4 regions of the Neobacillus sp. NPDC097160 genome follow, and region 3 is predicted to be linked to each of the others. Evidence: riboswitches for the same ligand, from Rfam matches in the RefSeq annotation. Region 3 holds a riboswitch; each other region holds the start of a gene.
The links. Region 3 has a riboswitch for S-adenosylmethionine ahead of ACIQXV_RS10770 (YezD family protein). Riboswitches for the same ligand answer to the same signal wherever they lie in the genome.

Region 1 (6,493 bases), on a different contig from region 3:
GTGGTTTTCTATCTTCAAAAACTGGAATCTTCTTACGGATTTCCTTTACTAGCGCCACATCAATCTCGGTGGATAAGATTTCTTCCTTTTCCCCAGCCTCTGCAATCACTTCTCCCCAAGGATCAATTACCATCGAATGTCCGGCAAATTGATTATTCGGATCGCTACCAGATCGGTTGCAGGCAATCACATAACATTGATTTTCAATTGCCCTCGCGATTAAAAGAGCACGCCAATGCTCCAAGCGTAGTAAAGGCCATTCGGCAACAACGAATAATGCTTCCGCTCCTTCTGAAGTATGTGCACGAATCCACTCAGGAAAACGGATATCATAACAAATAACACCTGCAAACGACTGATCTTCAATCTGAAATAATCCTTTTTCAGCACCGGCTTGCAGATAGAGATGCTCATCCATTAGTTTAAAAAGATGTAGTTTACTATAGCGATGAGCAAGCTGGCCATCTTTTGTAACAATAAGCAGTGTGTTCATTACCCCGTTTTCTTCACGGTTTGCCACAGAGCCTCCTACAAAATGAACATGAAATTTCTTTGCCGCATTTTGGAGAAATTCAATCGTTTGCTTGGCATCTTTGTCGGCAATCTCATCAAGTCGTGTTAAGTCATAGCCTGTTGTCCACAGTTCTGGAAGGACAATGATATCAGGGTGCTCATTCATTGCTTTTTCAATTAACCTTTCAGCAGATTGATAGTTTTTTAAAGGGTCACCAAAGGAGATATCCATTTGTAGACAAGTAATTTTTAATTTCACAAATCTTCACCTCTTAAGAAATTTCGGAATTTTATCTTTACAAGCTGATATAAAAGTTATAACATTTATCACTAGAATTTCAAATGAATTTTGAAAACTAATAAAGCAGGTGAAATAGATGAAGCAATTTCCATCATCAGAACTTTTAAATAGTCTGCCAAAACAGTTTTTTGCAGGGCTTGTGAAGAAGGTTGGGGAATATATTGCCGAGGGACATGATGTGATTAATTTAGGTCAAGGTAACCCTGATCAGCCGACCCCATCACATATTGTTGCTAAGCTTCAAGAAGCGGCTGCAAATCCTCTGAATCACAAGTATTCTCCGTTTCAAGGACATCGATATTTAAAACAAGCTGCGGCGGATTTTTATTTTAAAGAATACGGGGTAACAATTGATCCGGATAAAGAAGTAGCCATTTTATTTGGCGGCAAAGCAGGACTAGTAGAAATACCCCAGTGCTTGTTAAATCCAGGTGACACCATTCTCGTACCCGACCCGGGTTACCCTGATTATTTGTCTGGAGTCGCACTGGCAAACGCGGAAATGGTAACAATGCCATTAAGAGAGCAAAATCATTTTTTGCCGGATTTTAATGAACTTTCTGCTGATATTCTTTCAAAGGCAAAATTAATGTTCCTCAATTATCCAAACAATCCGACAGGAGCTACGGCCACTTCAGAATTTTTTGCGGAAACAATAAAGCTGGCAAGTGTGAACAATATTTGTGTCGTTCATGATTTTGCCTATGGCGCAATCGGGTTTGATGGTGAAAAACCATTGAGCTTCCTGCAGGTTGAAGGAGCAAAAGAAGTTGGGATTGAAATATATACGTTATCGAAAACTTATAATATGGCAGGCTGGCGTGTCGGATTTGCCGTAGGAAATGAAAGTGTCATTACTGCTATTGAATTACTTCAGGATCATCTGTATGTAAGTTTATTTGGGGCGGTACAAGAGGCAGCGGCCGAAGCATTAACCGGCCCGCAGGATTGTGTTAAAGAGTTAAACCAGCTTTATGAACGGAGACGAAATGTATTAATCGATGGTCTTCGGTCGCTGGGATGGAATGTCACGGCACCGAAGGGTTCATTTTTTGCCTGGTTAAAGGTGCCGGATGGGATTACATCTGAGGAATTTGCCAATATTCTTCTGGATCAAGCACATATAATGGTTGCACCGGGGAATGGCTTTGGAGAGTTTGGCGAGGGCTATGTCCGAGTAGGTCTATTGTCATCTGAGGAGCGGTTAACGGAAGCTGTCAGAAGAATAAGTTGTTTAGAAATATTTAAAAAATAAGTTGACATTTTATTTTTTTCTTGGGATAATCTCAAATAAAGTTAAAAAACTTAAATAACTTAAAAAGTGAATAAATACGAATCGTTTTCTTATCAAGAGCAGGCGGAGGGAAAAGCCCGATGAAGCCCGGCAACCGACTTAAAACTTGTGTTTTAAGCACGGTGCTAATTCTTGCAGCATTATGTTGAAAGATGAGAAGATGTTAGTTTGTTATGCTAACCTCTTCTTTTTTGAAGAGGTTTTTTATGTTTTTTGAAAGGAAGATGAATGAAATGTCTGAATTAATTGCGACATATCTACTACATGATGAAAAGAATCCAGAAAAAAAAGCCGAGGAAATTGCACTTGGATTAACTGTTGGATCATGGACGAACTTGCCTGAATTAGAGCAAAGTCAATTGCGCAAGCATAAAGGCAGAGTCGTTTCCATCGAGGGGTTACCGTCTGCAAATGAGGATCAATCACTTATTAGGATTGCCTATCCAACCGTTAATTTTTCTAATGACCTGCCGGCTATCTTAACGACGGTTTTTGGAAAGCTTTCTTTGGATGGGAAAATAAAAATACTAGATTTGCAGTTTGATGATAAATTAAAGAGCTTGTTCCCAGGTCCAAGGTATGGGATTGAAGGGCTTCGCAACAAATTAAATGTTTACGACCGGCCGCTGTTAATGAGCATTTTTAAAGGAGTGCTGGGTAAAGACATTCATTTCTTATCGGAACAGCTAAAAGAGCAAGCTCTTGGTGGTGTTGATCTTGTGAAGGATGATGAAATTCTATTTGAAAATGAATTAACACCATTTGAAAAAAGAATTACTGCTGGAAAAGCCGTTTTGCAGGAGGTACAGGAACAGACTGGACACCGGACATTATACGCAGTAAACCTTACTGGACGGACATCTAAGCTTCGTGATAAAGCAAGAAAGGCAGCAGAACTCGGGGCAGACCTCCTGCTGTTTAATGTATTTTCGTATGGGTTAGATGTATTGCAGGAGCTAAGGGAAGATGGAGAAATTGACTTGCCGCTCATGGCCCACCCTGCGGTCAGTGGTGCATTAACCTCATCACCTGAATTCGGCTTTTCACATTCTTTGTTACTTGGTAAGCTTCTCCGTTATGCCGGGGCAGACTTGTCCTTATTCCCATCACCATATGGAACAGTAGCACTAGAGAAACATGCAGCCCTTTCCATAGCTGAAGAACTAACGATAGAAGATGTTTATAAAAAAGCTTTTCCTGTTCCATCAGCGGGAATACACCCTGGTCTTGTACCATTATTAATTGGTGATTTTGGCGTTGATTCTGTCATCAATGCCGGCGGCGGGGTACATGGACATCCGGGTGGTGCACGCGGCGGGGGTATTGCCTTTAGACAGGCGATTGAAACGAATCTCAATGGGAAGTTGCTGGTGGAAGGTGCGGAACAGTACCCTGAACTTAAACAGGCCTTACAGCTCTGGGGAAATGCCGAGGTGAGCGTCTAAATGACTAAACCAGTGATTTTCTGTGATTTTGATGGGACCGTGACAGAAAGTGATAATATCATCGCCATTATGAAAAAATTTGCCCCTCCAGAGTGGATACAGCTCAAGGATCAAATTCTTTCCCGCCAAATTTCTATCAATGAGGGAGTAGGCAAACTATTTTCTTTATTACCAAGTGATTTGAAGGAAGAAATTACATCGTTTGCAATTGAGAATGCCAAAATCCGACCAGGGTTCAAAGAGTTTGTTGAATTTGCACGTGTAAAAGGGATTCCACTCTATATTGTTAGTGGCGGTATTGACTTTTTTGTTCAGCCGATATTAGCGGAGTATGCACCGTTTGCAGGAATCTATTGTAATGAATCAGATTTTTCGGGTGAGACCATCAAGATTCTTTGGCCCAATCAATGTGACGCTTTATGTGAAAATGATTGCGGCTGCTGTAAGCCGAGCATTATTCGTCAACTAAACTACGGTGAAGACAGCTTCAAAATAGTAATTGGAGATTCTGTAACCGATCTTGAGGCCGCGAAGCATGCTGACTTTGTGCTGGCAAGGGATTTGCTTGAGGAAAAATGTGTGGAATGGGGTATTAACCATCAAGGTTTTCATACCTTCTTTGATTGTATCGAAGAAATTAATAAAAGAATTGAGGTGGGTGAGCCAACATGTTAACCGAAAGATGGACTGAATTAGCAGATGTTAAGGATGAGCTGGCAGAGCGCGACTGGTTTATGGGAACAAGCGGAAACCTTGCAATTAAAGTGAGTGACCAACCGCTTCAATTTCTAGTAACAGCTAGTGGCAAGGATAAGCGAAAGCGAACGGACGAAGACTTTTTACTTGTAGACGAATTTGGCCATGCTGCCTGCGAAACCTATTTAAAGCCTTCAGCCGAAACACTTCTTCATGTTGAAATTTACCGCAAGACGAATGCAGGCTGCAGCCTCCATGTCCATACAATTGATAATAACGTCATCTCTGAAGTTTATGGAGACAATGGTGAGGTAACATTTAAGGGGCAGGAACTAATTAAAGCCTTTGATAAGTGGGAAGAGGATGCTGTCTTAAAAATCCCGATTATTCGCAACTTTGCTCATATTCCGACACTTGCGAGTAAATTCTCTGAACATGTTTTAGGAGATACCGGTGCTGTTTTGATTAGAAACCATGGGATTACCGTATGGGGAAGGAACGCTTTTGAAGCAAAGAAAATTCTTGAAGCTTCAGAATTTCTATTCCGCTACCAGCTACGTTTATTAGAACATAAACCATATCAACTATTTAACGTAGTTTAATACTTAATTTATAAGGAGAGATTTACAATGGCTTATATTACATTCCAAAACAAAGATGAGCAAATTCACGAACAAGAGGCAGTAGCGAACTTCCTTGCAGCAGAGGAGGTTATTTATGAAAATTGGGATATTCGTAAGCTACCTGCGTCGCTGGTTGAAAAATATCTTTTGAGCGATGAGGAAAAGGCAGAAATTTTAACTACTTTTGCTGAAGAAATTACCGATATTTCTGCTAGACGAGGCTATCAAGCCCAAGATGTCATCTCTTTATCCGATCATACACCGAATCTTGACGTTCTGCTTACAAACTTTAAAAATGAGCACCATCACACAGATGATGAAGTCCGATTTATTGTGAGCGGCCACGGTGTATTTGTCATCCAAGGTAAAGATGGAGAGTTTTTCGACGTACATTTAAATCCAGGTGATTTGATATCAGTTCCTGAAAATACAAGACACTACTTTACTCTTGAAGATGACCGAAAAGTTGTCGCCGTAAGAATCTTTGTTACAACCGAAGGCTGGGTACCAATTTATGAAAAAGAAGAAGTGAAATGATAAGAAAAAAACTGGCTGGCAGATTCTGCTAGCCAGTTTTTTTCTTAAATTAATTTTGTCGTAATTACAAGAATGACCCTGTGGAATTTGTCGAAAAACAAAAGAAATAGAATGTTTTGTCTACTTTTGCGAAAGTGTTTACTTTTAATAAAATAGTTGTCATAATTCTTCAAGTAGTCTACTTTTTTGGCAGATTACAGTATGTAGAAACGGGTAGGAGGATAACATTGTACAAGTATAGTAATAAACAATTTGAAATGATTGAAGAGATAAAGGTCAAACGAGAACTAATGATCAATAGCGCTAATAGACTGGGTTTTACGAGTGATGAAACGATTAAATACAGCCAAGAACTAGATGAATTAATTAATATGTACCAAAGGACCATTGGGCAAACTTCAAGGCCAAATGAAGAAGTGAAATTTGCCTTTAAACAAATGATTATGATTTGGCCCAAAGTTCTGGTTTAATACCTGACACGTAGAAAGGATGAATAGCCCTGTTAAGGTTGCTATAATGAAGGCCTTCGATTTATGTATTCGTTATTGAATTAAAAATAAAGTGATAAGAAGGCCTTCCCTGTGTATTTCGTACACCATTCTCTATTGAATTAAACGATCCGCTTTCCCCTTGAGGGGGCCCACAATTAATCCTCAAAATCCTATCATCATTATCTACATTTTTTGACATAAGCTGTGATTTTTATCATTGTTTATATCTCAATATTTCATATAGTTATATTAGTACTAATTTTATTGAAAACTCACATCATGATTAACTACATATCTTACCACAACTAGTTATTACTTCAACTCCAATAGTTTTGTAGAAACCGCTTCATAGAACGTCTTAGTCTGTATGTATGTCCAATGATTCATTGTTTTAGTTAAAGCAAGTAAGAAAAAAATGAAAACAATCATTGTTTGGTACTATGCTTGTGTTGCGATTCATATATCGTTAATAAAAGCATTTTATATAACCAAAAAGAGCAAACGCTTTCATCAAACTTAGATTATATGGAGGAGGGAAAGTCCTACATGCACATTGTCGTATGTGTCAAACAAGTACCTGATACAAAAATTAT
Region 2 (4,586 bases), on a different contig from region 3:
TATTATGACAATAATGCTATAGTTAACATACTGTGGTTCCTCGTAAGAAGAGGCACACGAAATCAATATTTTAGAATATGTTAACATAAACAACTTCTATTACAGGTGATGTGGATATGAATGATTCGTATGTTGACAAAGTTCTTATTGTCGAAGGAAAATCGGATAAAAATAAGGTAAAGAGTATTGTAAAGGAACCGGTTGAAATCATTTGTACAAATGGTACCATCAGTCACACGAAATTGGATGAATTGATTGATTTTCTTGAAGACAAGGATGTCTATATTCTGGTTGATGCTGATGCTGCCGGTGAGAAGCTTCGCAAACGGTTTAAACGGGAGTTTCCACAAGCTGAACATTTATATATTGACCGAATGTATCGCGAGGTAGCAACTGCGCCAGTGCACCACTTGGCGACTGTTCTCCTTGGGGCGAATATCGATGTTCATACTGAGTTTTTAGAAATGGGATAATTGGTTATGAATGAATGGAATCGAAATGAGCTGGCAGCTTTTCTCGAACATGATGAAAGCGGGCTATTATATTTTTATACACCGTTATGCGGCACCTGTCAGGTTGCTTCAAGGATGCTACTAGTACTTGAGGAACTGATAGATGTAAAAATGGGAAAAATGAATTTGAATTTTTATCCAGATTTAGCAGCGGATTTGGCGATTGAAAGCGTACCATGCCTGTTAGTAATTCGGAATGGCATAGTTGTTGAAACCTTATACGCGTTTCATTCTGTCCCATATTTGCTTGAAAAAATAAAAGAACATCTAACCTAAGCAGATGCAAATTGCATTTGCTTTTTTGATTTTAGATCAGGCCGTTGATTAAAGTAATCGGTCAAATCCGATTGGCGAGTAAAATGAGGAAGTTGACGAGTAAATCGGAGAAGTTGACGAGTAAATCGTCTAAAGTGACGAGTAAAACGGAGAAGTTGACGAGTAAATCGTCTAAAGTGACGAGTAAAACCAGAATTTAGACGAGTATTTTGATCAAAGTGACGAGTAAACCCCCATCCACCCCCAAAAAGGTAACTTAAAAGGAACCATTGATGGAAATCCCCGACAAAAACAAAGGAAAATTACCTAAGCCCGACTTCATCGCCAGGCTTTTTAGTAATCCATAGGCGGAATTCGTAAGATTTTGAAGAAAAATAAATTTCTTTAGAAAAATTCAAACCTTCCCCATTTACAAAATATTCTCTCTTGCATTATGATACTTAGGGATACGAAATAACCTAAGGGGCGAAACCAAAATGGCCTTCTATCATAACTGGGCAGCACAATTTAAAACATATAATCGAAACATTAAGTTAAGCTTCATGGCTAATATTTTCACACAAATTGGTCTTGGTATTTTTATGGTCATATACAACTTTTATATTCGTAAACTCGGATACACAGAGGCGGTTAATGGCCAGGTCATTGCGATGACTTCGCTGGCAACAGCCATTATTTTAGTACCGGCAGGACTCATAAGTGATCGCTTCGGGCGTAAGAAAATTTTCTTTTACGGTATCCTTGTCTCCGGAGCAGTTTTGCTTTTAAGGGGTATTTTTTCCACACAAGGGGTGTTAATCTCGCTTGCCTTTACCAGCGGTCTGACAATGGCTTTCCTGCAGGTATCAGGCATCCCGTGGCTCGCCGAAAATTCAACTGCTGAACAAAGAGTGAATTTATTTAGTCTTCATTTTGCTTTTATGACAGCAGCGAATGTTGTCGGTAACCTTTTAGGAGGCATGTTAACAGACCTATTTTCCTTCTTTGCCAGCGATATAAATAGCATTCGTTATACACTGATCATCGGGGCTGTCATTTATTTATTTGGGATTATTCCTACAACGAAATTTAATGAACTTCCGAAACCAAAGCCAACAGTAAAAAAGGCCTCAGCACTTGCATGGAAAAATGATGGGATGAAGTTGATTGTCTTATTCGCGATTGCACAGCTATTGATCGGCTTTGGAGCAGGGCTTGTGATTCCATATTTAAATCTGTATTTTGCTGACCGATTTAGCGCTTCAACAACATCAATCGGTTTAATCATCTCACTTGGGCAGGCGGCAACGGCCTTAGCGATGTTTATCGGGCCGCAGGTCGTCAAAAAAGTCGGCGATGTCAAGGCAGTGGTCTATCTCCAGCTTGCATCCCTCCCATTCCTATTATTAACTGCATATACAGAACATTTATGGCTGGCGGCACTTGGTTTCCTATTCCGCCAAGCCTTAATGAATGCCGGCAACCCAATTCAAATGTCGTTAATGATGTCGAAAGTAAACGACTCGATGAAGGGCCTCGCGAATTCTGTTAACCAAATGGTGTTTAATTTGGGGTGGGCCTTCATGGGGCCGGTTTCCACCGGGATTGTTGTCAAATATGGCTCGTATTGGGGCTATGCCTATGTATTTACAATCACTGCGACATTATACCTAGTCGGTTCCGTTTATTTCTTCCTAGTATTTAAAGGCTTCTCTGTGAAAAAGGAAATGTCAGCATCCGCCAAAATTTCATGAAGATACGACATATTTCTCAGGAAATACCGAAAACTCCCTATAATATTGTCGAGTGATAATAAAAGGATTCCGCCTCTTCTTGCTGAATTAGATATCTATAAGCAAGCAGACCGGAGTGGTGGAAATGATTGAAGCAGTAAATACATTTCTTGTGAAAATCAAAGAGCAGGGGCATGTTCTTCCTTTGATTCATCAAGCGGATTTACAAATTAACCTTCGATGTGAGGGAGAGACCGTTCAGTTATTGATCAAAAACGGCTGCATCATGTGCATGCAAAATTCAGAAGCACAACCGGTGAAATACGAGATTAGCGGGTCCCTAAACGCTATGAAAAAGTTGCTAGAAGGGACCCAAAGGCTTCGGGTTCTCGAACAGAAGGGGCAGCTAAAAGTTACAGCACCATTAAGAGCCACTCTTTTACTAGAATCCATCTTCTTTTTAACAAAAGCACAGGACCACCAGCATGCAAAAATAATTTAAACAAAGCTATTGACTCGGAATTAAATATCCTGTAATGTATTATTTAAATATTCTATCAATAAAAACAATTCAATAAAGCATTCTTATCAAGAGTGGCGGAGGGACTGGCCCTTTGAAGCCCGGCAACCGGTTTGTTCACGGTGCTAATTCCAGCAGAGCCTCCAAGCTCTGGAAGATGAGAAGAGAGAACCCCTCTTCTTATGAAGTGGGGTTTAATTATTTTACAAATGAGGAGGAAGAGAAATGGCAGAAAATCAAAAGAAGTATCGTTTTGAAACATTGAGTGTTCATGGTGGTTTGGCTCCGGATCCGGTAACAGGTGCTCGCGCAGTTCCAATTTATCAAAACAACGCCTATCAATTCAAAAATACCGAACATGCGGCAAACCTTTTCAGCTTAGCGGAACCTGGGTACATATATACTCGGATTCACAATCCGACCACTACGGTTTTTGAAGAAAGAATATCGTTATTAGAAGGAGGCGTTGGTGCACTTGCTGTTGCTAGCGGCATGGCTGCCATCACGCTCGCGATTTTAAACATTGCCGAGGCAGGGGATGAGATTGTCTCTGCATCGAACCTTTATGGCGGAACGTATAATCTATTTGCTGTTACCCTTCCTAAATATGGAATTAATGTGAAGTTTGTCAACCCGGATGATCCGGAAAACTTCCGGTCGGCGATTACAGAAAAAACAAAGGCTGTTTTTGCGGAAACGATTGGTAATCCTAGCTTGCGTGTGCTCGATATTGAGAAAGTAGCGGAAATCGCTCATGATGCAGGGGTACCATTAATTATTGACAACACCTTTGCTACTCCATATCTTTGCCGGCCAATCGAATTCGGTGCCGATATTGTCGTGCACTCGGCAACAAAATGGCTGTTGGGAAATGGGACATCTACAGGAGGCATCATTGTGGATGGCGGTAAGTTTGATTGGAATTCACCGAAATTCCCGGGCTTTACGACACCGGATGCCAGCTATCATGATCTTGTTTATGCGGAAGCGCTCGGTGCCATTGCCTATATTATTAAAGCACGCGTGCAATTATTGCGTGATCTTGGCCCTGCGCTAAGCCCGCAAAATGCCTTCCAATTCACGCTTGGACTCGAGACACTTCATGTCCGGATGAAGGAGCATGTGGCCAATACAAAGCAAGTGGTTGAGTATTTAGAAAACCATCCTGCCGTGGACTGGGTTTCCTATCCGGGTCATCCATCACACCCAGACCAGAAGCTCGCGAAAAAGTATTTACCTAAAGGTGCGGGTTCTATGGTTATTTTTGGCATTAAGGGTGGAAAAGAAGCAGGCGCTAAATTGATTGATTCGCTGTCACTTTGGGCGCATGTGGCCAATGTTGGTGATGCAAAAAGCTTAATCATTCATCCGGCAAGTACGACGCATCAGCAATTAGATGCGGAAGGACTTAAAGCGGCAGGTGTATCAGAGGATTTAATTCGACTTTCGATCGGAATTGAAAATGTTGAGGATTTAATCGAGGATCTCGAATCAGCGATTGAAGCTGCAACAGGCTTGGCTTCAGTGAAGGCAAATGCCTAAAATTTCCTAAATCTATTTTTTCGA
Region 3 (6,493 bases):
TTTTACCAAAAAGTGATTTATGGTCTCTTGCTTCATCGTATGGTAATGCGGGAGCTTGCCGCAATACACCAGCTGTGCCCCTTCTTTTGCATAATGCAGCAGTTCAGGATTAACCAGCCGATCATATAGGATGACATCGGCTTGCTGCAGGCAGCGCAATCCTTTTACTGTAATTAAATCTGGATCACCGGGACCCGCACCCACTAAAAAAACCTTGCCAACCATGGCCACTCATCCTTTCACAGCTAGATAATGTTTTTTTCTTGCATATATTGAAAAATTTGTTCTACTGCTTCTTCTACTGTCAAAAGGTCAGAACGGATTGTGATTTCCGGATGCTCAGGTTCCTCATATGGGGAATCAATTCCTGTAAAATCCTTAATTTCACCGCGCCGCGCCTTAACATAAAGCTGTTTTGGATCACGGCGTTCGCATTCATCCAACGGACACTTTACGTAAACCTCAATAAACTCATCTTTTTCAAAAAGGACACGAACCTGGTCCCTGTCCGAGCGGAATGGGGAAATAAAAGCGGTTGTTACAACTGTACCGCTATCGACAAACAGTTTCGCTACTTCGCCAATCCTCCTAATATTTTCAGTCCGGTCATGATCCGAAAACCCGAGGTCACGGTTAAGACCGTGACGGATATTATCACCATCGAGGACATATTCATTGATGCCATGGCGGTACAATTCACTGGAAACAGCGTTGGCAATCGTCGATTTTCCGGAGCCTGACAGCCCGGTAAACCACAGGACACAGCTGCCATGACCATTTTGAACACGCCGGTTGGACTTCGTAACAGCTGCTTCGTGCCAGGTAATATTCGTTGCTTTAGACATGTTCGTTTCCCCCTTAAACTGTTGCGCTTTCTTTTAATCCCTCAATCAGCACTTCTACTACCTCTTTCCGGCTGAATGTAGACGGAGGAAGTGTGCCGGAGCGAAGCAATTCCCTTACTTTTGTTCCCGATAGGATCACCCTGTCTTCGTTGCTATGCGGGCATGTTTTATCGGAAGCCATTCCTTCACATTTATTGCAGTAAAAGCTGTGTTCAAAGAATAGTGGCTTAATGCCAAGCTCCCCTTCAGGAAATTCACTAAAAATGAGCTGTGCATCATAGGTTCCATAATAATTGCCGACACCTGCATGGTCGCGTCCAACGATGAAATGGGTGCAGCCAAAGTTTTTCCGGGCGATGGCATGAAAAATAGCTTCTCTTGGACCAGCGTACCGCATTGCTGCAGGATAGACACCAAGCTGTACTCGATTGCTAGGATAGTAGTTTTCTAGCAAAACCCTGTAGCTTTTCAAGCGGACATCGGCAGGTATGTCATCAGACTTTGTTTCTCCAACAAGCGGATTGACAAATAATCCATCAACCGTTTCTAATGCAGCTTTTTGAATGTATTCATGGGCCCGGTGGATCGGATTCCGCGTTTGGAAGCCAACGACCGTTTTCCAGCCCTTTTCTTCAAATAGTGCTCGAGTTTCCTTCGGCTCTAGCCATACATCGCTGAATACTCCTTTTTTCGGTTTTTTAACTAATGTTACTTCACCAGCAACATAGACCGGACCTCTTTCATAAAGTCGCTTAACTCCCGGATGGGCAAGCTCTGGTGTTCTGTAAACCTCAATTGCTTCCTTATCTATATTCGGTTCGTACCATTCAGATACCTTAATAACACCATAAACCTCTTTTTGAAAAACTAACTTGATTTCTTGGCCCTCAGTTAGGGTTGCTGCGGTTTGATAGGAGACAGGAAGTGTCACAGGAATCGACCAGATCGTGTTGTCAGCTAAGCGCATGTTAGTGACGACGGATTCGTAATCAGCTTTTCCGAGGAACCCTGTTAGCGGACTGAACAGTCCTACTCCTATGAGTTCAAGGTCACTCAAGGCGATTGCATCAATTTCAAGTTCTTTTTCAATTAGGGAAAGGTCATAGTTTGGGTTATAAGCTTGAATTAATTTTCCTCCATGAGGTTTAGGTAAAAATGACATATTTTCTTCAAATCCTTTCAATAATTAATGTTTTAAAATGCTGTTATTGGCGGATAATACACTCCAATCAGCGCATAACACGTTCTAATCAGCGATATCCACTCCAATCAGCGCATAATCCACTCCAATCGGCGGATAACACGTTTCAATCAGCGGATAACACGCTTCAATCAGCGCATAATCCACTCCAATCAGCGCATCCACGCGGCCCATTCTCCCCTTAATCCTTCACAACCTCCTGATGCACTGTTATCGCGGGCTTTTGCCGCTTCATCAATGACAACACACCGATGACGGAAATCAGCACACCAACCATAGCGATGATCGGGTAAAAATTATGCTCGATGATCAATTGAATGAGGGTGTATGACAGCACCATCGACAGGACAGGTGATACGATCCAAACGGTAAGCAGCTGGACGACGATGTCTTTTTTCAAAACGGATCTGCCGTGCTTCGCGAAGCCCATTCCAATAATGGATGAGGTCGTGATTTGAGTCAGCGGGACAGGGATCCCGAATACAGATGCCACTGTCACGATGGTAGCGCCTGTTCCTGAGATCACGCAGCCCTCTTCCAGCTTCAGCGCCGTTATTTTTTTTCCGTTTGTTTCAAGGACGCGCTGCCCAAGCAGTAATGCCCCGCCTGCGACGAATAAGCCACCCCAGAAAATGCCGGTTCCGGTAGAGAGGATTTTGGCGCCGACTAGCGGTCCGACAGCATTCGCTACATTGTTCATCCCGGCCGAAAAGGCTTCAAACAGCCCCATAAAAACGACCAGCAAAGATAGAACAGGAACAGCTTTTGGAGCCTCCATCCATTTTTTAAGCCTTTTATTTTTCAAAATATAGGAAGCACCGATGGCGATAACGAATGCGGCAAACGGTGTAAGCAGCCAAAAAAACATGATCCAGACAAGCTTGCTGACAAATACCGACTGGTACACAATCCCGGCGCCGACGACAGAACCAACTGCCACTTCACTTGTGGAGAGCGGGATGCCAAAGATATTGGCCAAAAATAAGGATAATGCAGCTGACGACAAAACGATTAGGGCAATTGGAACGGTAAAGGTGTGATTCGGGACAATCCCGCTGCCAATTGTTTTGACAACTTCACCGCCGCCGAGCCAAGCTCCAAAGAATACAGCGATACTACACAACAGGAGGGCCAGCCGCTTTTTCACAACTCCAGATCCGTAGGCTATACCCATCGAAGCCGCCGCGCCACTGGCACCAATATTTATGGCGAAAAATAATCCAATTGTTAATGCAATAATTGTGAGCAAAAGAAAAGCCTCCTTTATCCCGCATCAGTGGGGAACTGACTGTTTGATTCAACTTTCATCAGCAAAGCCCCACTAGTTAAGATTCACCTCAGCGGGTATGCAAACCACATTCCGTCTTCCCACTTCCCGCCCAGCGGCCGGCACGTGAGTCACCATCCGACCCGGCAGGTTGTGTACATGGAAAGCAGCCGATACTTGGGTATTGATGGTCGTGCAGGGTGTTGTACGGGAGGTCTTTTTCCCTGATGTAGTCCCAAACATCATCCCAAGTCCAATGAATCAAAGGACAAATTTTGATATTCTCGAATTTTTCATCCTTATTTATGAATTCAGTTTCTGCCCTTGTTGGTGACTGTTCCCTGCGAAGCCCCGAGATCCACGCTTGTTTTGCTGTCAATGTCTCCTTCAAGGGAATGACCTTGCGGATTTGGCAGCATTGGTTCGGATCTCTTTTCCATAAGGCTGACCCGTACTCCGCCGCCTGTTCATCTAAACTTACCTTTGGCTGTTTGCGCTCAATCCTCAGAGTCGGAAAGCGGGCTTCAATCTTATCAATCACCTCATACGTTTCCGGGAAGTGTAAGCCAGTATCTAAAAAAACAATCTGGGCATCTGGCTTCACTTGCTGGATTAGGTCAATTAACACAATTGCTTCGGCCCCGAAACTTGATGCATAAACAATTTCCTCATCAGGATAAGAATGGTATACCCACTCTAAAACGGAACGAGCACCCTTTGTTTCATCTTCAATTTGAAAATCACCTGAAATTTGTCTCCAATTATTAAACGTAATAGCAGTTGTCATGGCTCCAAGCCTCCTTTTTTCCAAGAAAAAAAGGCAGTCTTCCACTTAATAAAGTGAAGACCGCCTCTAGTTTGTCTAGTCAGCGATTTTTATTTTGTTGAAGACGAACCTTTTCATTTTTCTCAAGTTGCACAATTTTTCCATCCTGGACCACAAGCGTGATCGATCCAAATTTTAACGTTTCCAGCATCTTCTCTAAATGCGCAATGAGTTCTTCTCTTTCATCAGCTTTCAGTTGATTCGTCCCCCTTTCATGAAAAAGACGTCCTTCCAATCGGGAAAGGCGTCACATTTCTGTATACACCTTATCGCTCAAAATGAAAGTCATTTTGCTGGAGTTAGCACCTTACAATGCAGGTTGCCATGCTTCATCGGGCCAGTCCCTTAGCCACTCTTGATAAGAATTTATAATATTTATTGAAATTAATCCTACCATACCAATAGGTTTTAAGTAAATAAGAAAATGAAAAATTTAAAAAATTATCATTTGCACCTTTTTTAAGCTTGTCCTAGTATCGAATAATGCCGGACATTCTAGGTAAATTCGCATAGAAAAAAGCAGCATAATAACTGCTTTTTACACTTGCATCTTCATATTTTTAAGTATCTTTTACTCTCATTTACTAAGTATTCAAAAAGGAATCCCACTCACTATCCATGGAAATCGGAGCAAGATCCTTACCTTCCACTTGTTTTTCAATATCTTTATATTCTTCCTCTAAATCGCTTAAAGTCCATTCATAAAGGTGCTTGTTATTTATTTTATAAATGCCGGATTTAATGAGCTCATCAATTAGAAGATGTCTTTTTTGTTGAACCTCATTCTGTTGTAAATGATTCATCATCTGAACCCTCCAATCGTTAGACTTAAGGGCATTATAAATTGTATTTACCCCAAATATTGTCGAATAATCATTTAATTACATTCATTTAATGGAATTGTATGAACGTCAATAACTAGCCTGTTCATTTTATGCGGTTTGTAATAATTTAATACGAGTGAAATATTATCTACCTTCTTAGCTTAGTTATTTTTGAAAAATTTTTTAAAAACTTGATGCCATTTTGCCTAATCTGCATTTACTGTAATGTGAAGGAGATGATGACAATGACGGAATTAAATTTTCATCAAATTGCCCATGAGTTATTAAAGAAAGAAGTGGAGCTTGTTACTCTTCAAGGTAATTTTACTGGAAGGCTTCTTGAGGTTGGTAATGATGTTCTTGTATTGGAAAGCAGGGGCCGAATTCGTCCAAGACTTGTAGCCATACGAATTGAGGTTATTGTGGCAATTTTTCGCGTAGAGCAAATGCCAAGAGGACCATTTGGTTTTAATCCTCCAGAGGAATTGAATGCTGAGCAGGACCAGCATGAAAGCAGCGATGATTAAGAGCAGGCCGGACGCCTAAATACCAAGAATTAATCATGAGCAGTCGATGCGGATGCTCTTTTGTTATTTATAGATAAAATTAATTTCAGAGAAAGCAAAAGTTTTAATCTTGCTTTCTCTTTTTTACGATTGAAAATCTTATGGGTAAACCTAGTTTACGTGCTGATGTGTGATAAATCCATTTGTCTTTGATGCATAGGGCAGCACAGTGACAGAATCTCTCTTAGTATTTTGTCTTGTAAATAATTCCTTATAATAACCGTTTATGTTTAGTAAGTTTTCGTGGTTTCCACTTTCCATGATTTCTCCGTTTTTCACAACAAATATCGTATCAGCATGTAAAATGGTTGAAAGCCGATGAGCAATCATAATGATGGTCTTTTCCTTGTCAAAGTGTTGAATTGACTCTTGAACAAGCTGTTCACTTTCATTATCAAGTGCACTTGTGGCTTCATCCAGTATAATAATAGAGGGATTTTTTAAAAATACACGTGCAAGTGAAATCCGTTGTTTTTGGCCACCAGAAAGTTTAATCCCTCGTTCTCCTATTTCTGTGTCATATCCTTTCGGCAACATGGAAATAAATCCATGCGCAAAGGCTTTTCGAGCGGCAGAAATGATCTCATCATCTGTGGCATCAAGCTTTGCCATTTTAATATTGTCTTTAATTGACGAGCTATATAAAAAATTATCCTGTGTAACGATTCCCATATGATCCCTTAAACTAGATAAAGAAAAGTCTTGAATATTCATACCATCGATTAAAACTATACCGTCATTTACATCATACATTCTAGTCAACAGCTGTAAAATAGTGCTCTTACCGCCCCCGCTCTCTCCAACAAAGGCGTATGTCTTCCCTTTTTCTAGCGTCATTGAAAGGTTGTTAATAATGTTGTTTTTTCCATCATAAGAAAACGATACTTTATTGAACTGAATCGAATGATCAAACCGGGTTAAGTCAACCGGGTTCGTTTTTTCAATAATTGTAGCAGGTGTAGAG
Region 4 (6,493 bases), on a different contig from region 3:
AAATGAACTTCGGTATCCTAGAATCCCTATTATTCACTGATATTTCCGCCCAATATGGAAATATACTAGAGACTTTATTTAGTCTTGAAGATTTACATTTATCTGCTCCCGATGGGGAATCCTATGTTCAACTTTTTTTGAGGACAAATATAGCTATTGAAGAGATTATTAAAAAACATGAAAGAGAAGGCGGAAATATTCTCGTATTCTCTCACGGGGTAACGATTGGTAACTATTTAATGCAATTAATGCAAACGAAAAAATATCTCCACCATGATAATTGCAGCGTTTCCGTTGTCAACTACTCGGGTGGCGATTTTCACGTTGATCGTGTGGCGGATACCTCTTTTAGAGAATTTGGAAATAACAGAGCCTGACCACATATTTATACCAATTGGAGGACAGGCATCTTTTAAAAATATTTTCTAAAAAGAAGCCTGTCCCTTTTATTACGGAAGATGATTAAATAGTTCAGATACAGAAAAAATAAAAAAGCCCTAGTCCGATTAACAAAACTTCTGGACTGGGCCTTTTTTAGATTTCAAATGCTTAATTATTATTCCTATTTCACGAGGAGTTCTTCTCTCGTTTGTTCTGCTGATTTCACCATGACTCGCAGTGCCGCGACCGTTTCATCAATACCTCGGGTTTTCAAGCCGCAATCGGGATTAATCCAGAATAGTTTTGGATCAAGTACTTGAAGTGCACGATGAATATTTCTGGTCATCTCTTCAAGCTGCGGGACACGCGGGCTGTGAATGTCGTATACACCAAGACCAATACCCTTATCATATGTATGGTCCTCAAAGGCATGAATGAGTTCACCATGGCTTCTTGAAGTTTCAATCGAAATAACATCTGCATCAAGCGCTTTGATTGCATTGATGATATGTTTAAAGTCTGAATAACACATATGGGTATGAATTTGCGTATCATTTTGAACAGAGGACGTCGCCAGTTTAAATGCATAAACAGCAGCCTCAAGATAGGCGGCCCATTTTTCACGTTTTAACGGCAGTCCCTCTCGAATGGCAGGCTCATCCACTTGAATCATACGGATTCCATTTTCCTCAAGTGTTTCCACTTCTTTTCGAAGTGCAAGCGCAATTTGATTTGCCACTGCATAACGTGAAATATCATTACGGACAAATGACCAGTTTAAAATCGTAATCGGGCCTGTCAGCATTCCTTTTACTGGTTTGCTTGTTAACGATTGGGCATAAACAGTTTCTTCAATTGTCATAGGTTTCTTGAATGCGACATCACCGTAAATAAGCGGCGGCTTCACACATCTTGAACCATATGACTGAACCCAGCCGTATTTTGTAAATTGAAATCCAGCTAATTTTTCACCAAAATATTCAACCATGTCTGTCCGTTCAAATTCTCCATGTACCAACACATCCAGACCGAGTTCTTCTTGAATATCAATCCACTTTTTTATTTCCGCCTTTATAAAGGCTCCATAATCACTATCGGTTAATTCGCCTTTCCGCCATTTTAAACGCTGTTTTCTGACTTCTTTTGTTTGCGGGAAGCTCCCTATCGTTGTCGTAGGAAGAACTGGTAATTGAAAAGCTTTTTCTTGAATTCCCTGCCGGACGGTAAATGGGGCTCTCCGCTCTGCTTGATCCTTCTGTAAGCTGAGTGCAGCTTCACGGACTTGAGTGTTATTTCGAATCGATGATTGATTTAATGTCTGAATCGCTCTGGTACTTTCTGCGATTTCCTTCTCGATCTCTTTTTTTCCATCGTTTATGCCTTTTGTAAGTATCACCGTTTCCGCTAATTTTTCATCAGCAAATGATAACGTATCTCTTAGCAACTCATCGAGCGTTTCTTCGATTTTTACTGTCACAGGTACATGCAATAAGCTTGATGACGGCTGAACAATTAGACTTGTTTTGGGAACAACCTCGGTAATCTCTGTAAGAATTGAAAATGTCTCCTCAAGATTCGTACGCCAAATGTTGCGACCATCAATTACTCCAGCTGCAAGGACCTTATTTTTTGGAAAGCCGTATTTTTTCAAGGCAGCAAGATTCTGACCTTCATCATGTACAAAATCCAGTCCAATTGCCTGAACAGGAAGTGAAATGACCTCTTCGTAATGCTCGATACTTTCAAAATAAGTTTGCAAGATCACCTTTACGTTGGGTGCTGCATCATGCAATGCCTGGTAGACTTCGTTAAATATAGCAATCTCTTCTTTTAAAATACTAGCAGCTAAAATCGGTTCATCGAATTGTACCCATTCTACGCCTTCTGCCTCTAGTTCGCGTAAAATTTCAGCATAAAGAGGGACAAATTGTTCGACAACTGCTTTAAACTCACTTTTGTTATAGCCTTTTGATAGCTTTACAAATGTAACCGGTCCTAATATAACAGGTTTTCCATGAATACCAAGTTTTTGTTTCGCCTCTTGGTAAAATTGAAGCGGGCGGTTTTCAACAAGAGCAGGCGCTGTTTCAGCAAGCTCTGGAACTATATAATGGTAGTTTGTATTAAACCATTTGGTCATTTCAGATGCAACTGCATCTTTCGTTCCTCGAGCAATATCAAAATAGGTTTCAAGTGGTATCTTCCGGCCGCTGTATTCAAATCGTCTCGGTACTAAACCGAACATAACGGCCGTATCTAGCACATGATCGTATAAGCTAAAGTCTCCAACCGGGATCAAGTCCACTCCCTGCTCCTGCTGCTTCACAAGCTGCTGCAGGCGAATCTCCTCCATTTGCTTTAAGAAGGCTTCTTTGCCTACTTTACCTGCCCAAAACTGTTCCAGTACTTGTTTCCATTCGCGTTTTTCACCAATTCTTGGGTACCCTAAATTTGAACTTAATACTTTTTCCATAATGGTTTTTCTCCCCTTTGTGTTTTGGTCCTCAACTAAAAAAATCTCTCTTTTCAAAATAAAAAGAGAGATTCATACGTATAGTTAACTAGAGTTGAGACCTTCTGGATTCCTCAACACGTATTCCTCACCCCCCTATATCCTCGTAGAGTATAAGTGCATACAACAGGCAGGTCTCCTGACTTTGGTTCATCGCTTCTTATCCCTTCCCATTTCAATATGAAACAGTGGCAGTTCGATAAGTCGCTCCCCATTACAGTGGCGGGACCGTGCCGGTATTTCACCGGTCTTCCCTTTTAAGCCGTGTAAATCATTTACACAGCACCTGAAGCTTTTGATATAAAGTTTTTAAAAACAGATTTGGAACCATTTATCTCGTGAAAAACAAAAAGTCTCTCTAATGGTACATAGAGAGACTTGCGAATCCTTTGTCATCCCTCTCATTTGCCAAAGCAATATGCCTTGCTGGAATTAGCACCTTTTTAACAAATTTGTTAAATGGTTGCTGGGCTTCATAGGGCCAGTCCCTCCGCCTCTCTTCATAAGAGCTTTTAATTTTTAAAAATGTTTTGAATTATTTGCAATAATAGCATGCAAAACAGGTACTGTCAAAGATTATTTATTTATAAGCCAAAACCTGTTTAATTTTTTCAACAGCCCAATCAATTTCTTCCTTTGCAATTATAAGCGGCGGCGCAAAGCGAATCACCGTATCATGGGTTTCTTTACATAACAGTCCTTCATCCTTTAACTGCTCACAATAAGGTCTTGCTTCCTCTGTTAGTTCAACGCCAATAAACAGGCCTCTGCCTCTAACTTCTTTTATAATTGGATTATTGATTGATTTTAATTGTTCAAGGAAGTAGTTTCCTAATTCAAGCGAGCGTTCTGCTAGTTTTTCATCTTCAAGCACTTCAAGTGCTGCAATCGAAACAGCACAGGCAAGTGGATTTCCACCAAAAGTTGAACCATGTGATCCTGGGTTAAATACGCCTAAAATATCAGCATTCGCTACGACACAAGAAATAGGGAATACACCACCGCCAAGTGCTTTTCCTAATATCAGCATGTCAGGATTGATTCCTTCCCATTCATACGCAAACATTTTACCCGTACGACCCAGACCTGCTTGAATTTCATCGGCAATAAACAAGACATTGTTTTCATTACATAAGTCAAATGCGGCTTTAATAAATCCTGCCGATGGAATGATAATCCCCGCTTCGCCTTGGATTGGCTCGATTAAAAATGCTGCAGTATTAGGTGTAATAGCTGCTTTTAACGCCCCGAGATCGCCATAGGGAATTAAGTTAATTCCCGGCAGCATCGGACCAAAGCCGCGCTTATATTCTGGATCAGACGATAAGGAAACAGCCCCCATTGTCCGGCCATGGAAGTTACCGGTGCAAGCAATGATTTCTGCTTGATTATCGGCAATTCCCTTAACATCATAACCCCAGCGGCGGGCAGCTTTAAGGGCAGTTTCAACGGCTTCTGCCCCTGTATTCATTGGGAGCGCCATGTTTTTATTGGTTAATTGACAAATCTTTTCATACCATGGACCAAGTTGGTCGTTATGGAAAGCACGGGAAGTAAGTGTCACCTTATCCGCTTGATCTTTTAAGGCTTGAATAATTTTTGGATGACGATGCCCTTGGTTAACAGCGGAATAGGCACTAAGCATATCCATGTAGCGGGTACCTTCCGGGCTTTCTACCCAAACACCCTCTGCTTTAGCAATTACGATTGGCAGCGGATGATAGTTATTCGCACCGAATTTTTCTGTTTGTTCAATGATTTCAGTTGTTTTTGCTGTTTTCATAGTCATTATGTTAGCTCCCTTCTTTATTTTTCCCAAAAGTAAGGACTTCAAGGAAGAAGACCCCTTTCGGAAAAATCCCTATAATGTTTCAGAAGTTGTTTTTGCCTGCATATGAAGCAGCAAATAATCAGGACCGCCGGCTTTTGAATCTGTGCCAGACATATTAAAGCCGCCAAATGGCTGATAGCCGACAATGGCACCGGTACAGACACGATTAAAATACAGATTTCCAACGTGGAATTCTTCCCTAGCCCGTTCAATATGTTCACGATTATTAGAAATAAGGGCACCGGTTAAACCATAGTCAGTATTATTGGCAATTTCCATCATATGGTCAAAGTCACGTGCTTTACAGATAGCCACCACCGGTCCGAAAATTTCTTCCTGCATCAAGCGTGATTTTTCATCAAGATCAGCGAAAATCGTCGGCTGGATAAAGTAACCTTTCGAATCATCGCCTTCACCGCCGGTCATCAATCTGCCCTCTTGTTTGCCAACTTCGATATAATTCATGATTTTCTTAAATGCCTTGTCATCAATAACTGGTCCCATATAGTTTTCAAGAGCTTCCGGGTTTCCAAGTGTGAGTGTCTTCGTTAAGGCAACCGCCCTTTCAATGACTTCGTCGTAAACATCTTGATGAACAACGGCGCGAGAGCCTGCAGAACATTTTTGACCGGAGAAACCAAAAGCAGAATAAACAATACTTTTTGCAGCTAACTCTAAATCGGCATCGCTGTCGACAACAACCGTATCCTTACCGCCCATTTCTGCAATAACCCGCTTAATCCAAATTTGCCCTGGGTGAACCTTTGCTGCACGTTCATTAATGCGGCAGCCGACATCGCGAGAACCTGTAAAGGAGACGAAACGTGTTTTCGGATGATCCACAAGGTAGTCACCAATTTCTGCACCGCTTCCCGGCACAAAATTAAGCACACCTTTCGGAAGTCCCGCTTCTGTCATAAGCTCTACAAATTTTGCAGCCACTACAGGTGTCGAGTTAGCAGGTTTCAACAGAACCGTGTTTCCCGAAACAATCGCGGCAACAGTTGTTCCGGCCATAATCGCTAATGGGAAGTTAAACGGTGAAATAATAATTCCGACTCCTAGTGGAATGTAATGGAATTGATTAAATTCGCCTTCACGGCTATTAACTGGAAAACCATCTTTAATACGGAGCATTTGTCTTCCATAATACTCAAGAAAATCGATTGCTTCTGCTGTATCGGCGTCCGCTTCGTTCCATGGCTTTCCAGCTTCTTTTACAAGATAGGCAGAAAATTCATGTTTCCTGCGTCTCATGATTGCAGCAGCACGGAAGATAATATTTGCACGATGTTCTGGTTTCCACTTTTTCCAAGATTCAAAGGTAGTTAAGGCAGCCTGCATTGCCTGTTCAGCCAACTCTTGGTCTGCCATGGAAACGCGGCCAATGACTTCGTCTTTGTTCGCTGGATTAATAGAAGTAATTTTTTTGTCTGTTGTAATCGGTTCCCCGCCAATAACGACTGGATATTCTTTACCTAATTGTGATTGAACATAGTTTAATGCTTCTTGAAATGTATGTTTATTTTTTTCATCTGCAAAATTAGTAAATGGTTCATGTGTATATGGTTTCACGTATTAACCCCCTTGTTTTAAATTCCATTAATTTAAGATGCAAGTACCGTGCCAAAATAAAAAAGCTTATTCTTCAAGGTATTTTTCACTTACTGCAAAATAATTTTGCGCAGAATTTTTTACTTTTACATTCATGCAAATATTTTTTGCGTTAAAAAGTTTTTAATGTTTAAATAGTTTTATATAGTATTTGA

Region 1: it holds a riboswitch for S-adenosylmethionine, as region 3 does, so the genes downstream of both, ACIQXV_RS22265 (2,3-diketo-5-methylthiopentyl-1-phosphate enolase) here and ACIQXV_RS10770 (YezD family protein) in region 3, are expected to answer to the same signal.
Region 2: it holds a riboswitch for S-adenosylmethionine, as region 3 does, so the genes downstream of both, ACIQXV_RS19175 (O-acetylhomoserine aminocarboxypropyltransferase/cysteine synthase family protein) here and ACIQXV_RS10770 (YezD family protein) in region 3, are expected to answer to the same signal.
Region 4: it holds a riboswitch for S-adenosylmethionine, as region 3 does, so the genes downstream of both, metE (5-methyltetrahydropteroyltriglutamate--homocysteine S-methyltransferase) here and ACIQXV_RS10770 (YezD family protein) in region 3, are expected to answer to the same signal.

What each region holds. Positions count from the first base shown of each region.
Region 1 is NZ_JBIWDU010000017.1:95,862-102,354, forward strand. It holds gene ACIQXV_RS22255 (carbon-nitrogen family hydrolase) at 1-772, opposite strand, end outside; gene ACIQXV_RS22260 (pyridoxal phosphate-dependent aminotransferase) at 891-2,069, shown strand; SAM riboswitch class I at 2,156-2,267, shown strand; gene ACIQXV_RS22265 (2,3-diketo-5-methylthiopentyl-1-phosphate enolase) at 2,342-3,553, shown strand; gene ACIQXV_RS22270 (2-hydroxy-3-keto-5-methylthiopentenyl-1-phosphate phosphatase) at 3,554-4,228, shown strand; gene ACIQXV_RS22275 (methylthioribulose 1-phosphate dehydratase) at 4,222-4,851, shown strand; gene ACIQXV_RS22280 (1,2-dihydroxy-3-keto-5-methylthiopentene dioxygenase) at 4,879-5,409, shown strand; gene ACIQXV_RS22285 (Spo0E family sporulation regulatory protein-aspartic acid phosphatase) at 5,637-5,879, shown strand; gene ACIQXV_RS22290 (electron transfer flavoprotein subunit beta/FixA family protein) at 6,447-6,493, shown strand, end outside.
Region 2 is NZ_JBIWDU010000013.1:181,602-186,187, reverse strand. It holds gene ACIQXV_RS19195 (toprim domain-containing protein) at 117-473, shown strand; gene ACIQXV_RS19190 (thioredoxin family protein) at 480-788, shown strand; gene ACIQXV_RS19185 (MFS transporter) at 1,265-2,521, shown strand; gene ACIQXV_RS19180 (hypothetical protein) at 2,646-3,002, shown strand; SAM riboswitch class I at 3,083-3,184, shown strand; gene ACIQXV_RS19175 (O-acetylhomoserine aminocarboxypropyltransferase/cysteine synthase family protein) at 3,246-4,562, shown strand.
Region 3 is NZ_JBIWDU010000006.1:189,186-195,678, reverse strand. It holds gene cobA (uroporphyrinogen-III C-methyltransferase) at 1-225, opposite strand, end outside; gene cysC (adenylyl-sulfate kinase) at 246-845, opposite strand; gene sat (sulfate adenylyltransferase) at 859-2,007, opposite strand; gene ACIQXV_RS10780 (sulfate permease) at 2,228-3,295, opposite strand; gene ACIQXV_RS10775 (phosphoadenylyl-sulfate reductase) at 3,384-4,100, opposite strand; gene ACIQXV_RS10770 (YezD family protein) at 4,180-4,374, opposite strand; SAM riboswitch class I at 4,403-4,504, opposite strand; gene ACIQXV_RS10765 (Fur-regulated basic protein FbpA) at 4,724-4,942, opposite strand; gene ACIQXV_RS10760 (hypothetical protein) at 5,209-5,490, shown strand; gene ACIQXV_RS10755 (ABC transporter ATP-binding protein) at 5,641-6,493, opposite strand, start outside.
Region 4 is NZ_JBIWDU010000019.1:84,048-90,540, forward strand. It holds gene ACIQXV_RS23725 (histidine phosphatase family protein) at 1-377, shown strand, start outside; gene metE (5-methyltetrahydropteroyltriglutamate--homocysteine S-methyltransferase) at 563-2,854, opposite strand; cobalamin riboswitch at 3,006-3,198, opposite strand; SAM riboswitch class I at 3,292-3,402, opposite strand; gene ACIQXV_RS23735 (ornithine--oxo-acid transaminase) at 3,474-4,682, opposite strand; gene pruA (L-glutamate gamma-semialdehyde dehydrogenase) at 4,755-6,299, opposite strand.